Regions from separate parts of the Amycolatopsis tolypomycina genome, predicted to be linked through region 2. Evidence: riboswitches for the same ligand, from Rfam matches in the RefSeq annotation. Region 2 holds a riboswitch; the other holds the start of a gene.
What was found. Region 2 has a riboswitch for cobalamin ahead of metE (5-methyltetrahydropteroyltriglutamate--homocysteine S-methyltransferase). Riboswitches for the same ligand answer to the same signal wherever they lie in the genome.
Positions count from the first base shown of each region.

Region 1 (4,408 bases), 870 kb from region 2:
TGCCCGGTTTCCCAGGCGAGCCGGCTCGGGATCGCCTTCGGGTCGACCGTGTAGAAGTTCCGGCCGGTCGGCAGCACGTTGATCAGCCCGCGCAGCGGCGACCCGCTGGGCCCGGCCGGGATGTAGCCGCCGTCGAGCGCGTGCAGCACCGCGTCCAGCTCGGCGGACGTCCCCGCGAGCCGGGGCACGATTTCCTCGGCCGCGAAGGAAAGCACCTTCGCGACCTGCGGGTCCGGGGCGACCGACGCGACCGCCGTCGCGTCCCAGCCCCGCATCTCCATCGTCTGGACGAGCTCGCGGGCCGTCTTCTCGACCGCGTCCACTTCGGACATCGGGGCGTCTTCCTTGAGCCCCAGCGCCGACCGCAGGCCCGGCACCGCGCCCTGCTTGCCGCCCCACATCTGCGACGCCCGCAGCATCGCCAGCACCAGGTTGACGCGCGCTTCGCCGACCGGCGCCGCGCCCAGGACGTGCAGCCCGTCGCGGATCTGGGCGTCCTTGACCTCGCACAGCCAGCCGTCGATGTGCAGCAGGAAGTCGTCGAACTCCGCGTCGTGCGGCCGTTCTTCGACGCCGAGGTCGTGGTCGAGCTTCGCGGCCTGGATCAGCGTCCAGATCTGCTGGCGCACGGCCGGCAGCTTCGCCGGGTCCATCGCCGCGATGTTCGCGTGCTCGTCGAGCAGCTGCTCCAGCCGCGCCATGTCGCCGTAGGACTCCGCGCGCGCCATCGGCGGGATCAGGTGGTCGACGATCGTCGCGTGCGCCCGCCGCTTCGCCTGCGCGCCCTCGCCCGGGTCGTTGATCAGGAACGGGTAGACCAGCGGCAGGTTCCCGAGCACGGCGTCCGGCGCGCACGACGCCGAAAGCCCCGCTGTCTTGCCCGGCAGCCATTCGAGGGACCCGTGCTTGCCCAGGTGGACGACGGCGTGCGCGCCGAACTCCTCTTCCAGCCACCGGTAGGCGGCCAGGTAGTGGTGGCTCGGCGGCAGGTCCGGGTTGTGGTAGATCGCGACCGGGTTCTCGCCGAACCCGCGCGGCGGCTGGATCATGATGATCACGTTGCCGCTCTGCAGGGACGCCAGCACGATGTCGCCGTTGTCGACGTACAGCTCGCCCGGCGCCGGGCCCCAGTGTTCTTCGACGCCCTCACGCAGGTCGGCCGGGAGAGCGTCGAACCACTGCCGGTAGCGCTCGGCGGGGACGCGGATCGGGTTCCCGGCGAGCTGTTCCTCGGTCAGCCACTCCGGGTCCTGGCCACCCGCGGCGATCAGGGCGTGGATCAGGGCGTCGCCGTCGGGCTGGTCGGTGCCGGTCGGGTCGACGCCGGGGAACGCGTCCGGCCCCAGGTCGTAGCCCACCGCGCGCATCCGCCGCAGCAGCTCGATCGCCGACGCGGGCGTGTCCAGCCCGACCGCGTTGCCGACGCGAGAGTGCTTCGTCGGGTACGCGGACAGCATCAGCGCGATGCGACGCTGCGAAGGCGGCGTGTGCCGCAGCCGCGCGTGCGCCAGCGCGATGCGGGCGACGCGGGACGCGCGCTCGGCGTCCGGCACGTACCGGGGGAGGCCGTCTTCGTCGAGCTCCTTGAACGAGAACGGCACCGTGATCAGCCGCCCGTCGAACTCCGGCACGGCCATCTGGTTGCCGGCGTCGAGCGGCGAGAGGCCGTCGTCGTTGGCCGCCCACGTCTCGCGGTCGCTGGTCAGGCACAGCGCCTGCAGGATCGGGACGTCGAGGGCGGCCATCTCGGCGACGTCCCAGGCCTCGTCGTTTCCGCCGGCGCCTGCCTCGGACGGCCGCGTGCCGCCGGCCGCGAGCACGGTGACCAGCAGGGCGTCCACGGAAGCCAGCTCGGCCATCATCTCCGGCTCGCGCGTCCGCAGCGAAGCGCAGTAGATCGGCAACGCGCGCCCGCCCGCGGCCTCGATCTCGTCGGCGAGGGCGTGCACGAACGCCGTGTTCCCGGACAGGTGGTGCGCCCGGTAGTAGAGGATCCCGATGACCGGGCCGTCACCGCGCGAAGGACGTTCGAGCACGCCCCACGCGGGCTGCGCCGCGGGCGGCTCGAAGCCGTCGCCGGTGAGCAGGAGCGTGTCGGAGAGGAACCGGTGCAGCTGGGTCAGGTTCGCCGGGCCGCCCTGCGCGAGGTAGGCGTGGGCCTCCGCGGCGATGCCGATCGGCACGGTCGAGAGCTTCATCAGCTCGGCGTCCGGGGTCTGCTCCCCGCCCAGGACGACGACGTGCGCGCCGGACGCCCGCAGCGTGTCGAGGCCGTCCTGCCACGTCCGCGGGGTGCCGAGGATGCGGACGACCACGATGCGCACGCCGTCGAGCAGGCCCGGCAGCTCGGCGACGTCGATCCGCGACGGGTTCGCCAGCCGGTACGGGCCCTCGGCGGAGCGGGCGCTGAGCAGGTCGGTGTCCGAAGTGGACAGAAGCAGGATCACGAGGTTCCTCCTCGGGGTCCGCGCCCCGGGTAGACGGGCGCGCCGGCCGGAGTTCCTGGCTCCCGGAGAGCAGTCTCTCCGGTGACAGTGGCGGGACCGCCCCGGACTCTCACCGGGTTCCTCCACCTGCCGACGCGTGGGTATCGCACCCACTCTCCGGTGCGGACGCAGGCGGCGTCAAGGTGACGTCGGGCGCGCCTCAGAGCCGCTTGGCCGCGCGGAACGCCTTGGCGTACGTGCCGGACCCGTCGATCAGCGACACCCCGCCGGCGTCGCCGAACGTCGGCCCGTTGGCGACCTTCCGGCTGGACAGCACGCGGTGGTGCCCGTCGCTGTCGATGCCCAGGTAGATGCCGGTGTGCGACACCTGCGGCCCCAGGTTCGGCTCCAGGTTGAAGAACAGCACGTCACCCGGTTGGAGCGTGCTGAAGTCCGTCGCCTGCTTCTTCTCGTCGCGGACGACCTCGGTGCCCGGCCCCAGCTCCGACATCGCCCACGCGCGACGCGGCAGGCCAGAGCCCTTCGTGTTCGTGCCCAGCAGCGGGTAGCCCGACCGGTAGCCGTAGACCATCCGCACGAACCCGGAACAGTCCAGCGACCGCGCCCGGGCCGGCTCCGCCGCCTCGTGGACCCCACCCGGGAAGTCCCAGCCGATGCCCAGGTAGTCGTAGAAATCTGACTTCTCGAGCCGCCCCTCGGCGCTGTCCGGGCCGAAGTTGGCGTCCCCGCCGACCCGCAGCTTCTTCGCGATCTGGTCGGCCGCGCCGTCGGTGTACTGCAGGGCGATGGCCAGGACGTCCGGGTCGGTGTCGCCGACCGCCTTCGGCAGCCAGTCGGTGAACCACTTCTCCTTCTCCGCGCCGGCCTGCCACGGCTGCGGGGCGAGCCGGATCCAGGCCGTCGAGGTGACGCTGACCTTGGTGAACTTCGGCTCGGTGAACGTCCGCGACCGGCCGGTCAGCAGCACCGTGCGGGAGCCGTCGGTGAAGGACGCGAGCTGGGCGCCCGCCGCGTCGCGGACCACCGTCCGGGCCGGCTTGTCGAGCCGCTCGTAGGTGTACCCGCCGGTGACCGCCGCGCCGGTCGGGGCGGCCGACGCCGAGATCGCCGTGATCTCCTGCTCCTGGCCGCGCGCCACGTACAACGCGGCCGCGCCGGACACGCCGATGACCGCGGCCAGCACGCCGATCCGGACCGCCCTGCGCATCGTCACCTCACACCACCGGGACCAGCCCGACCAGCACACCGCTGATCAGGACCGCGTAGCAGGCCAGGCTGACGCCGCCGGTGGCGAGCATCGTGGCCACCGGCTTCTGCCGCACCAGCTGGTAGGCGACCAGGCCGGGCACGACGAACCCGAGGGTCTGGTGCACGAACAGGAGCGGGAAGTCGGCCTGCAGCACGAGCAGCAACGTCGTCTGCAGCACGACCCCGAGCAGCACGACCGCGGCGAACAGCCGCTTGCCGTAGAGGATCACCACGCGCTGCAGCACCTTCGTGCCGCCGAACGTCAGCGCCGTCATCAGCACGATGATCGCCGCGCGGCGGTAGTCCTCCACCATGGTCAGCGCGATCCAGCCCGGCGTGATCATGCCGCCGGGCGACAGGTTCGTCGTCAGGTAGCAGACCAGCGACAGCAGCAGGCCGATGGCCAGGCCGACGGTGGCGACCTCGGGGGCGAGGGACGTGGTGAGCATCAGGCGACCGGTTCCAGTTTGGCGAGTTCCTCGATGAGCAGTTCCCCCTGGCCGTGGATGTTGCCGATGGCGACGAGCGACGCCTGCCGCCCGACGCCGCCGACGATCCCGCGCAGCAGCTCGCGCGGCGACCGCGAGCCGCCGAGGTCGACGACGCGGTCGTGCCACTCGCTCGGGATCGCGACGCGGGCACTCCGCGTCGGCTCACCGATCAGCACCACGCGTTCCGGGGCGATCTCCGGGATGAGCGCGCCCATCTGGCCG
Region 1 is NZ_FNSO01000004.1:6,290,798-6,295,205, reverse strand. Features, by position in the region: gene cobN (cobaltochelatase subunit CobN) at 1-2,447, opposite strand, end outside; cobalamin riboswitch at 2,475-2,615, opposite strand; gene BLW76_RS38420 (NlpC/P60 family protein) at 2,647-3,654, opposite strand; gene BLW76_RS38415 (poly-gamma-glutamate biosynthesis protein PgsC/CapC) at 3,662-4,144, opposite strand; gene pgsB (poly-gamma-glutamate synthase PgsB) at 4,144-4,408, opposite strand, start outside.
Region 1: linked by a shared signal. The riboswitch ahead of cobN (cobaltochelatase subunit CobN) and the one ahead of metE (5-methyltetrahydropteroyltriglutamate--homocysteine S-methyltransferase) in region 2 are both predicted to bind cobalamin.

Region 2 (4,408 bases):
ATCGGACTGCTGGACGCTCCGGATTCCGGCCAGGTCCGCATCCTCGGCGAACAGGCGCCAAGGCCGCGGACCCGAGCGGCTAACCTCCAGCGCCGGTACCGGCTGGGGTACCTGTTCCAGAACTTCGCTCTCATCGACAACGAGTCGGTGGCCCACAACCTCCGTGTCGCACTCACCTATGCGGAGCGCGGAACCCCGAAGCGGGAACGCATCGCCCAGGCGCTCGCGCGGGTGGGGATGCCAGGAGCGGGAGACCGCAGGGTCTTCTCGTTGTCCGGCGGCGAGCAGCAGCGCGTCGCCGTGGCCCGGCTGTTGCTGAAGCCGTGTGACATCGTCCTGGCCGACGAGCCGACAGGCTCCCTCGACGCCGAGAACCGCGAGGTCATCCTCGACCTGCTGGGGAAACTCAACGAGTCCGGCAAAACCATCATCGTCGCGACGCACGACGACGCCGTGGCCGAACGCTGTTCTCGGGTGGAAGTCCTCTGCACGCGTCGCCCGACGGGAAGAAATCAAAAACAATGAGGAGGATCGATGGCTCGTTTCGGTTTCGGCAAAAAGTGCATCGCAGCGCTGCTCGCGGTCGGCGCCATACTCGCGGGAATGCTGGTCAACGCGGCCCCGGCGAGCGCGGCGGACCCGCAGTGCACGACCTACGTGTCCAACTCGGAAGGCCTTCTTCCGTCGACCAGATCCGGCGTGACGAATTGCTGGATGCTCCGGGGCAACAACAGTGACGGGGTGTGGGCCCTGCAGGTGTCCTTGACCTACTGCTACGGCCTGTACGTCGGCCCGAACGGTCCGGACGGCGATTTCGGGGGCAATACCTACAACGCACTGAAGACCGTCCAGCGTTACCACGGCATCACGGCGGACGGCGGCTACGGGCGGCAAACCCGCAGTGTCATGTACTTCTACCCGAGTTGCACCTGACCCGGTAGCCGGCACGCCGGATTCCCGAAGCCCGGACCAGCCGACACGGCCGTCGGCTGGTCCGGTCGGCGTCGCCGTCAATCCAGGCAGAACTCGTTGCCCTCGGGGTCGGTCATCACGATGAACCCGGCACTGAGCGGGGGTTCGGGCTCGAAGCGGCGCACCCGGGTCGCGCCGAGGGCGAGCAGCCGTTCGCACTCCGCCTCCAGCGCCGCCATCCGCTCCGCGCCCAGCAGGCCCGGGGCGGCCCGGACGTCGAGGTGGACCCGGTTCTTCGTGGTCTTGTCCTCCGGCACCTGCTGGAAGAACAGGCGCGGTCCCCGACCGTCGGGGTCTTCGACGGCGGAGCTGCGGTTGCGCTGGTCCGCCGGCACGCCGACCCGCTCGAGGAACTCGTCCCACGCGGCCAGGGGGTCGGCGCCCTCGGGCAGCTCGACGCCGGGCGGTGCGGGGTGGACGTAGTCCAGCACCTCACGCCAGAAAACCGAAAGGGCTCGCGGGTCGTGGGCGTCGAAAGTGACCTGGACGTGTCGGCTCATCGGGGTTCTCCGTCGGTCGTCGTCGGGCTGACCTTGCCCACCCTGCCACCGGAAGCGGACAGGAGCGGTCCTCGATTCGGCGGAAATGGACCTTCGCGACACGGTGATCACGAACGGCTAAGCTGGCGGACGCCACTGGTTCGCCCGGGCGCGGTGACGCGCGTGGGCGAGGCAACAGGGAACCCGGTGTGAATCCGGGACTGCCCCGCAGCGGTATGTGGGAACGAAAGCCGTCACCACGCGAGTGGTCAAGCACTGGACACGCAGTCCGGGAAGCGACGGCCGGTAGACCTGAGCTCGGCGCCCACGAGTCCGAAGACCTGCCCGTGGTGCGCGCGCCGACGGCGTGCGCGAGTCCGGGCCTCGCGGGATGGGCACGACCGAAACGCGGCTTTCTCGCGTGCTCGGACTCGGTGGAACGAGCTCGCGAGGAGAGAGCTGTGACCGAGATCGGCACCACGGTGCTGGGCTACCCCCGGATCGGCCCGGACCGGGAACTCAAGCGTGCCCTGGAACGCTACTGGGCGCACCGGATCGACCAGGACGAGCTGCTGGAAACCGGCCGTGACCTGCGGGAACGCACCTGGCGCACGCTGGTGGCGGCCGGGCTGGACTCCGTCCCGTCCAACACGTTCTCGCACTACGACCACGTCCTCGACACCGCGGCGCTGTTCGGCGCCCTGCCGGAGAGGTTCACCGGGCCGTCGCCGCTGGACACCTGCTTCGCCGCCGCGCGTGGTGCCCAGGGCGCTCCGGCGCTGGAGATGACGAAGTGGTTCGACACGAACTACCACTACCTCGTCCCGGAGCTCGGCCCGGACACGACCTTCACCCTGGCCGGGACCAAACCGCTCGACGAATACCTGGAGGCGAAAGCGCTCGGCATCGAGACCCGGCCGGTGCTGGTCGGGCCGGTGACGTTCCTGCTGCTGGCGAAGTCCACGACCGCGGGATTCCGCCCGCTGGACCTGCTCGACACCCTGCTGCCGCGGTACGTCGACCTGCTGCGCCGGCTGCGCGCCGCGGGCGCCGGGTGGGTGCAGCTCGACGAGCCCGCGTTCGCCGGGGACCGCACCGAGGCCGAGCTGAACGCCCTGATCCGCGCCTACCACTGGCTCGGCAAGGAGACCGGGCGGCCGAAGATCCTGGTCGCCGGCTACTTCGGCCACCTCGGGCGCGGGCTTGGCGTGCTGGCTCGCGCGCCGATCGAAGCACTGGCCGTCGACCTGGTCAGCGACGAGTCGTTCGTGGACGCCGTCGCGGCCGAACCGGCGTTGCGGGACAAGGAGGTGCTGGCCGGGGTCGTCGACGGCCGGAACGTCTGGCGCACGGACCCGCAGCGCGCGCTCGGCCGGGCCGCGACCCTGCTCGGCGTGGCGAAGTCCGTCAGCGTGTCGACGTCGTGCTCGCTGCTGCACGTGCCCTACGACGTCGAGCGCGAAACCGGGCTGCCGCGGCTGGCGGGCTGGCTCGCCTTCGCCCGGCAGAAGGTCGACGAGGTCGTGCTGCTCGGCCGGGCGCTGCGCGGCGAAGACGTCGACCTTTCCGGTGCGCGGCAGGCGGTCGCGGACCGGGCGGCGGCGACCGAGCTGGCCGACGAACACGTCCGCGCCCGGCTCGCGGCCCTGCGTCCCGACGACGCCGTCCGGCCGCCGCACGCCGAGCGCGCGGAAGCGCAGCAGGCCGCGCTCGGGCTGCCGCCGCTGCCGACCACGACGATCGGGTCGTTCCCGCAGACCACCGAGGTCCGCAAGGCCCGTGCCGCGCACAAGGCGGGCACGCTCGGCGCCGCCGCGTACGAGGCGGCGATGCGCGCGGAGATCGAGCGCGTGGTGCGGCTGCAGGAGGAGCTCGGGCTCGACGTGCTGGTGCACGGCGAACCCGAGCGCAACGACATGGTGCAGTACTTCGCCGAGCGGCTGGCCGGGTTCGCCGCGACCGAGCACGGCTGGGTGCAGTCCTACGGCTCGCGCTGCGTCCGCCCGCCGATCCTCTACGGCGACGTCTCGCGCCCGGCCCCGATGACGGTGCACTGGGCCCGCCACGCCCAGAGCCTGACGCCGAAGCCGGTCAAGGGCATGCTCACCGGCCCGGTGACGATCCTCGCGTGGTCGTTCGTCCGCGACGACCAGCCGCTCGCCGACACGGCCCGGCAGGTCGCGCTCGCCGTCCGCGACGAGGTCCGCGACCTCGAGGCGGCCGGCATCCGGATCATCCAGGTCGACGAACCGGCCCTGCGGGAACTGCTGCCGCTGCGCCGGTCCGGCCACGAGGACTACCTGCGCTGGGCCGTCTCGGCGTTCCGGCTGGCGACCTCGGGCGCCGCCGGGTCCACGCAGATCCACACGCACCTGTGCTACTCCGAGTTCGGCGAGATCCTGCCCGCGATCGACGCCCTGGACGCCGACGTCACCAGCATCGAAGCGGCCCGCTCGAAGATGGAGGTGCTGGCCGGGCTGGCCGGGTTCGGCCGCGGCATCGGGCCGGGCGTGTACGACATCCATTCCCCGCGCGTCCCGGACGCCGGGGAGATCGGCGAACTGCTGCACGCCGCCGCCGGCACGGTGCCCGCGGACCGGTTGTGGGTCAACCCGGACTGCGGGCTGAAGACCCGCGGCTACGCCGAGGTCGAACCGGCGCTGCGGAACCTGGTCGCGGCCGTGCGCGAGGTCCGGGCGGGGCTCGCGTGACGGGGAAGCCGACGTCGGCGTCGCGGCTGACGCTCTCGCAGATCATGGACGACCACGACACGAACCTCATGGGCACGGTGCACGGCGGGGTGCTGATGAAGCTGGTCGATTCGCTGGCCGGGGTCGTCTCGGCCCGGCATTCCGAGGGCGCGTCCGTGACCGCGTCGGTCGACGAGATGGTGTTCCGGGTGCCGGTCCGGGTCGGGGACGTGCTGCACCTGCACGCCCAGGTCAACTGGGCCGGCT
Region 2 is NZ_FNSO01000004.1:5,423,258-5,427,665, reverse strand. Features, by position in the region: gene BLW76_RS34355 (ABC transporter ATP-binding protein) at 1-525, shown strand, start outside; gene BLW76_RS34350 (peptidoglycan-binding domain-containing protein) at 535-933, shown strand; gene BLW76_RS34345 (VOC family protein) at 1,011-1,472, opposite strand; cobalamin riboswitch at 1,592-1,814, shown strand; gene metE (5-methyltetrahydropteroyltriglutamate--homocysteine S-methyltransferase) at 1,913-4,162, shown strand; gene BLW76_RS34335 (acyl-CoA thioesterase) at 4,159-4,408, shown strand, end outside.